Regions from separate parts of the Streptosporangium sp. NPDC005286 genome, predicted to be linked through region 1. Evidence: riboswitches for the same ligand, from Rfam matches in the RefSeq annotation. Region 1 holds a riboswitch; the other holds the start of a gene.
The links. Region 1 has a riboswitch for cobalamin ahead of bluB (5,6-dimethylbenzimidazole synthase). Riboswitches for the same ligand answer to the same signal wherever they lie in the genome.
Positions count from the first base shown of each region.

Region 2: another riboswitch for cobalamin. It lies ahead of ABZU75_RS37800 (ABC transporter substrate-binding protein); the one in region 1 lies ahead of bluB (5,6-dimethylbenzimidazole synthase).

Region 1 covers NZ_JBEXGU010000012.1:36,314-39,964, forward strand. Annotated here, with positions in the region: gene ABZU75_RS07135 (lipase) at 1-164, shown strand, start outside; gene ABZU75_RS07140 (hypothetical protein) at 290-421, opposite strand; gene ABZU75_RS07145 (hypothetical protein) at 418-1,398, opposite strand; cobalamin riboswitch at 1,573-1,772, shown strand; gene bluB (5,6-dimethylbenzimidazole synthase) at 1,802-2,446, shown strand; gene ABZU75_RS07155 (WD40 repeat domain-containing protein) at 3,544-3,651, opposite strand, start outside.
Region 2 covers NZ_JBEXGU010000167.1:9,398-13,048, forward strand. Annotated here, with positions in the region: gene ABZU75_RS37795 (iron ABC transporter permease) at 1-1,020, opposite strand, end outside; gene ABZU75_RS37800 (ABC transporter substrate-binding protein) at 1,017-1,967, opposite strand; cobalamin riboswitch at 2,181-2,380, opposite strand; gene ABZU75_RS37805 (hypothetical protein) at 2,395-2,586, opposite strand; gene ABZU75_RS37810 (hypothetical protein) at 2,580-2,864, opposite strand; gene ABZU75_RS37815 (hypothetical protein) at 3,418-3,603, opposite strand; gene ABZU75_RS37820 (hypothetical protein) at 3,587-3,651, opposite strand, start outside.

The DNA.
Region 1 (3,651 bases):
AGGAGCAGTTGCGAGCGGTAAACGGCACACTGTCGGCGGCGCGTTCCGTGGCCGTCACCCGCGCCTACACCATGGCCTTCCTCGATCTGCATCTACGGCGCAAAGGCGACCTGCTCGACAGGCGTTCCTCACGGTTTCCCGAGGTGCAGGTGATCGCCCGTTAGGGCTCACGCGACCAGATGAAGCCGCTCTCGTAGGCGTAAATGGTGGCATGCAGCCTGTCGCGGACCTGGAGTGTCGTGACTCGCTTGATGCTTGACGCAATGGCATCGGATGATGCTTGACACTCCTAGCTGGTCTTTCGCTGTTTAGTATGCGCTTTGGACTTGATCCGGGTGACCTCCTGGGTGGTGGTTCGCGAGACGACGCGGATCGGCTCGCCGTCGGCGTGGATGGTGAGGTGGGTGTCATCGACGGTCACGTCCAAAATCTTGCGGGCGTGCACCCGGCCGACCTGGACCTTCTGGCCGACGACCATGATGGTGCCGCGAATGGAGACCGTGCGCTGGACAGCTGCCGGGCTACACCACGCTGGACGAGCTGGTGAAGAAGATCCGCACCGAGGTCAACCGCGGGTTCTTCACGCTGGTGTCCGGTCGGGTGGACGCGGCGGCGCGGGCGCGGCTGGGCAGGCTGCTGGTGGTCGACCCGGTCACGCGGCGCAGCGAGTACGACGGGTTGAAGGACGTCGCGCAGGCGGCGTCGCTCGGCAAGTTCAAGGGCCGCCTGTCGTTCCTGCGGGACCTGGACGCGCTCGGCCCTACCGAGGTGTGGCTGGAGGGCGTCCCGCCGGGAAAGATCGCGCACTTCGCGGGCGAGGCGCGCGTGACCGATGTCGCCGATCTGCGCAAGGTGCTGGACGAGGACAAGCGGCTCGTGCTGATCGTGAGCCTGCTGCACACGGCGCGGACCGGGGTCCGGGACGACGTGGTGACGATGTTCTGCAAGCGGATCGCGGCGATTCACCGCAAGGGCCGCGACCAGCTCGACAAGCTCCGGGAGACCCACCGCGCCGAGTCCGAGCGGCTGCTGGGGGTGTTCGGCGACGTCCTGAACGGCGTCCGCGAGGCGTTCGTTCCTGGCGGGACTGCGCCCTTCGGACTGCCAGCCGCCGAAGCCGCGGACCAGCAGCCCGCCGCCGGGGAGCAGGACGTGGCCGAGCGCGCGGGACGGCTGGTACTGAAGGCGCTGGAACAGGCCGGCGGCCTGGATGCCCTGGCCGCCGCGCACCAGGCCGTGTCCGCCCACCACGGCAACAACTACCTGCCGCTGCTGGAACAGCACTACGGCTCGCACCGCTCTGCGCTGTTCACGCTGGTCGAATCGATCGACCTGGAGTCGACCAACGCCGACCGCGCCGTCCTGGACGCGGTGGAGTACCTGAAGGCCCAACGCCACGCCCGGGCGGTGTTCGTCCCCGAGCGGATCGAGGTGGAACGCGAAGGGGCCGACGGGACGCCGGGCACGGTGGTCCTGTCGGTCGACGTGGACGCCTTCGCCTCGGCGCTGTGGCGGAAGATCCTCAAGGACCCGGCCACAATCGCAAGCGGTGAGGTGATCAGCTACCGTACTCTCGGCGAACTGTTGCGAGGTGCCTTGCGGTCGCGAGGAGAATCGGGAAGCCGGTGTGATTCCGGCACGGGCCCGCCGCGGTGACCGGGAAGCCGCCGTCCACGTGCGAAGCACAGCCACTGGCTCGTAAGGGCTGGGAAGGCGGGCGGTCAGGCGTTGATCCGGGAGTCCGAAGACCGGCCTCGCGCCCATCGCCCCGCCAGGGGCACGACGCAGCGGGAGCCTGCCCATGAACAGCCAGCTTTACGATGTCATTCACCGCCGCCGCGACGTGCGAGGCCAGTTCACCGGCGGACCCGTGCCGGACGAGGTGCTGCACCGCGTGCTGTCGGCGGCTCACGCCGCCCCCAGCGTCGGGCTGTCCCAGCCGTGGGACTTCGTCGTGGTGCGCGACGCCGAGATCCGCGGCGCCTTCCACGACCACGTCCAGCACGAGCGGGCGACCTTCGCCGCCACCCTCGATGGCGAGGCCGCCCGGCGGTTCGCCCAGATCAAGATCGACGGGGTGCGCGAGTCGACGCTGTCCGTCGTGGTCACCTATGACCAGGACAGGGGCGGTCCCGCGGTGCTCGGCCGCCACGCCATCGCCGACGCCGGCCTGTACTCGGTGTGCCTGGCCATCCAGAACCTGTGGCTGGCCGCGACCGCCGAACGGCTCGGCATCGGCTGGGTGTCTTTCTACCGTGAGCCTTTTGTGCGGGACCTGCTCGGTATCCCCGTTCAGATCCGTCCGGTCGCGTGGCTGTGTCTCGGTCCCGTCACCCACCTCGAAGAGGCCCCTGATCTGGAACGGCACGGATGGCGGCGACGGCGCCCGCTGGCCGCCGCCATCCATCACGACCAATGGGGGACGAGCGGCCTCGGCCACCGTTAACTCACCCAACCTGACGCCACCATCGCCTCGAGCGCCCGACTGCTGGGCGCAGCCGCGCCACCATCTACAAGTACAGCCCCGAGCTCAGGACCTGCGGCGACCGCCAAGCAATTGAGATCGACGTGTCCGATAAGGAGAAACCCCAGAGTTCCCGCGAACCCAGGGTTCGAGCCCAGGCTGTTGGGGTGGTCTGGGAGGTTGTGCGCCCTTGGGTTCGCCGGAACCCAAGGCCGTCTACGGTCAGCCGTTCCCGGAGCGGCACCGGGCGGCGCCCAGGGCCCGGCGAGGCGAGGCCGCCCCGGCCCGGCGAGCAGTTGAGGCGCCTGAGCCGGTGTACGGCGCCAACCCCCGCGTGAGCAGGCGTCCTCTGCCAGGGCGGCGCCCAGCACCGGACCGAGTCATCCCCGACCGGGCCGGCACACGACTCCTCGGCTTCACCACCACCACAAAAACCTCAACGAAGAGGAAGAGGCTTCACCGATCCCGAGCCCCCTTCAACCGCCAAAGCGACGTGCTCTACAAGGAGAACACCCAGGTCCTGGAGCTATTACGACGATGGAGAGCTCAGGCAACTGTGGGGTTATTCCTTACCAGCTCGGCGACGCGCGGGTGATGCCAGTTGAGGATCGACGTGGCGGTGGTACCGCCGGTGGCCGGACTCAGGGGCACCACTACGACGCGCAGGCGGCGCCGGGGCTGAGAAACCGCGAGGTCATATTGCCAGCCTATGGCCAGCCACGAAACGAGTTCATAGCTCGGCTCTTGACCGGGGCCTTGATCGCGTCGGCCGGACTCCGGAGGCCTGCCACGTCCCGAGCCGACGAGCTGAGTCGATGGCTCGTTTTCGTTCCGATCGGCGCCGGTGGCGCCAACCACCGTGACCAGGCTCCAACATCAAGACCCAGCTCGCGGAACCGGTCATCCTCTATGGCGACGTGACAAATAGCGTCGCTGGAACCCTGACGGATAGCTCCGCGCGTCACACACAGAAGTCCAGTTCCGTGACCCTCCGGCGGATCAGCTGGTCCCCGACCGGCCTCCTGGGGGGATTGGATCGGATTTTGGCGGTAGGGCTGAAGCGGTGATGATCTACTGGGTCAGCGGGTCGGCCACAACCGCACCGTGCTGTCGAGGCTGCCGGTGGCGAGGGTTTTGCCGTCCGGGCTGAAGGCCACCGAGTAGACCCTGTCGGTGTGGCCGGTGAG
Region 2 (3,651 bases), on a different contig from region 1:
GGTCAGGATGCCGATCGGGATCTCCTCGGGGGCGATCACACTGCGGGCGGCGAGGTCGGCGGCGATGAGGAAGGCCGCGCCTAGCAGGGCGACAGCGGGCAGCGCGCGCCGATGGTCGGCGCCGACCAGCAGGCGCACCACGTGCGGCAGCATCAGCCCCACGAACCCGATGGAACCGCTGACCGCGACGATCGCGCCGATCATCAGGGCGACCAGCGCGAACAGCGCGCCGCGAAAGCGGTGCACGTTCAGCCCCAGGGCGGCGGCGGCTTCCTCCCCGGCCAGCAGCAGGTTGAGCGGGCGGCCAAGACCCAGCAGCACGCCGGTGCCGAGCAGCACTGCCGCCGCGGGGATCCAGACGAGGTCCCAGGTGGTGCCGGCCAGGCCGCCCAGCATCCAGCGCAGCGCCGAATCGGCCTTGTGCGGGTCGTTGGAGGTGACGATGAGGTAGCTGGCCACCGCCGAGAGGACCTCGGCCGTGGCGACCCCGGACAGCACCAGCCGCACCGTCGTCATCCGCCCGCCGGTGCGGGCCAGGAAGTAGACCAGCACCAGCGCCGCGAAGGCACCGGCGAAAGCGGCCAGCGGCAGCGAGAACGCCCCCAGCAGCGAGACGTTGAACACCATGACGACGACCGCGCCGACCGTCGCGCCCGAGGACACCCCGAGCAGCATCGGGTCGGCCAGCGGGTTGCGCACCAGCGCCTGCAGGGCCATCCCGCACACCGACAACCCCGCGCCCACCACGCCGCACAGCAGAATGCGAGGGACGCGGACGTCCATCACGATCGTCTCCCGGACCGGCGCCCAGGTGGGCTCGACCAGAGGCGCATACAGCCGGTGCAGCACGATGGCCCACACCTCGCCGAACGGCAGGCGCACCGAACCGACCGCGACCCCGGCCGTGGCGGCCGCCACCACGGCAACGGCGAGCACCGCCAGGACCAGCGTGTACGGCACGCGCCCGCGACCGCCGACGACCACGGGTGCCGACGGCCTGGACGGGGCGATCTTGGTCACGCGAAGCGGTCCGGGTGGATCTGGCGGGCCAGTGACTCCACGCCAGAGGGCATCCGTACGCCCAGCACCGTGGACGACAGCGGCAGCACCGCGAACCGCTGGTCCCTGATCGCGGGCACGTCCTTGAGGGCCGGATTGGCGAGCAGGAACTTCTTCTTGCCCTCCACGGAATCGTCGCCGTAGTCGTAGATGACGATCACGTCGGGCGCCCGCTCGGCGACCTGCTCGAAGGAGACGTCTCCGAAGGACTTGGGAAGGTCGGCGAACAGATTCGTCCCACCCGCCAGTTTGATCATCTCGTTGCCGATTCCGGCGCCGCCAGCGGTGAAGGCGGTCTTGTCGCCGCTGTCGTAGACGAACACCTTGATCGGGTCGGCCCCGTCGATCTTGGCCTTGACGCCGTCCAGCACGCCGCGCATCGCGGCGATCTGCCGCTCAGCGCGGTCGGGCACGCCGAAGATCTTGCCGATCGTCCGGATCTCGTCCTCGACTTGGGTCATGGTCACCGGACCGGTCGGGCATGCTTCGATGTTGACGTGGGAGTCGATCCCGGCCTTGGCCAGGGCGTCCCGGCCGCGCCCCTCCTTCTCGGCGAAGGCGCTGTTGAATCCGCCGTAGACGAAGTCGGGCTCGGCCGACAGCAACGCCTCGTAAGAGGGGTACTCCTCGGCGAGCACCTTGATTCCGTTGTAGGCGGCCTGGTAGTCGGGCTGGATCTCGTCGTCGAGGTAGGCGGTCCCGACCATCGACTTCTCCAGTCCGAGAGCGAGCATGATCTCGGTGACGTGCTGGTTGAGTGTCACCGCCCGCTGCGGTGGCTTCTGGAAGGTAGTGGTCACGCCGCAGTTGGTCACGGTGAGGGGGAACCCCGCGGCGGCCGAGCTCGCCGCCGGGTTCGCGGCGCCCGTGGGACCGGCGGTCTGCTCGGTGGTTCCGCAGCCGACCACCAGCAAGGCGGATATTAGAAGTGGGAGGAAGAAAAGCGAGCGTCGGCTCGTCATGAACAGGTCCTTTCACTCACGGGCTGAGCCCGATGAGCGGGATGGGGCAAGGAGCCGGATCTTTAAAAGAAGCTCGTGACGCGGGCATCCCGAAGGCCCTCATGCCAGATGCGCGGCATGGCGATCACCGTTCCTCTCTTGGGGAGATCCGCCCCAATTTCTCTGAGGAGGCGACCGCGTGAGTCTCCTGGCTCTCGGGTCAACGCTCCTCCCGGCCTTCCCACCCGTTATCCGGGCAGTGGCTTCGTCGGGATTCGCTCGCCGATCACAGTGGCGGGACCGCGCCGGATTCACACCGGCTTCCTCGTTCCGCGCTCGCCTACGCCGACCATGCTCGCACACCACCCATCAACGACAAAGTGCGTACCACCCGTCAGACCCGGCGCGCCTCCCCACATTCGACGGGAGCACCGGCGCGCACACCGTGGAGCACCTGGGTGAGGACCTCCACCCCTCGTACCACGCGCGGCCCGGGCCTGTTGAAGTACGCCGGTCCGTCCAGCACCCACACCTGGCCCGCGCGGACCGCCGGCAGGTCGGCCCAGCCCGGATGGCAGGTCAGCAAAGCCACTCCGCTCGCGCCCGTTCGGGAGGAAAGCCGCAGGGCATCAGCGGGACCACCTCGGGTTGGGAGGCTCGCAGCCTCTCCCAGCCGATGGCGGTGGTGTGCTCGCCCGCTTCGGCCAGCAGCGGCTCACCGCCCGCCGCCCGGATCTGCTCGGGGACCCAGTGACCGGCGGGCCACAGCGGATCCAGCCACTCGATCGCCGCCACCCGCGACCATGGACCGCACCACCGCGAGCCTGTGGAGGGCGCGTCGGGCCGGTACGAGGCGCTGGCCACGATCGCCGCCGCGGCGAGGGCCGCCTACGCCGACGTCCAACCTGCGGATGCGTTCTTCGGGCATCGTGCACGCGGTCGTGATGCCTCCCCGGCTGGGCGGGGAGCGGATGCCGGGCCCGGCGTGCATGGTCGGAGTGAGCGGCTGAGATCCGGGCGTGGCACATCCGGACCGGGGCGCCGACTCGACGGCCAAAGGCGACTGATCGCGAGCTGGGAGACCGTCGGCCGATTGAGGCGCCAGGCGCTCCGGGTGATCAAAGCGCCAACTGCCACGAGAGTTTCATTGGCAGCAGTCGGATACCGGCTGTCCCTTCTTGGGCTTCTGAGTTGCGCGTTCTGGCTCGACGGCCAAGGCTGTTTCCGCACTCATAGGGTGCTGAATCCTGCTGACATTGTTCTGCGCTTGCCCGACTTCACTGTCACAGACCTGCGTTTCCGCTGACATCAGTCCTGCGCTTCACTGATGGTCTATCCAGAGCTACCTGCCCCTGGCCAGCTTTCCCAGATAGGCGTCCAGCAGCTCGACGCGGCCGACGAGGGGCTGAACGCCGTCCTACCAGCAGATCGCGCTGATCTCCTCGTTGGGGGTGAAGCCAGGGTGCGCGGTGGTGAGGGCCGCGTACTCGACGCGCCTCTCGGGGCCGAGCACGAAACGCGCGTGTCCGGCAAACACGAGGTCAGCGACCTCCAGGCCGGTCTGCAAGGCCGCCTGGCGTGGTGTCTCACTCGGGTCGATCATGTCGCCGGGCAGTTCCCAGCACCGGCGCAGGCGGTGAGACCAGCAGCA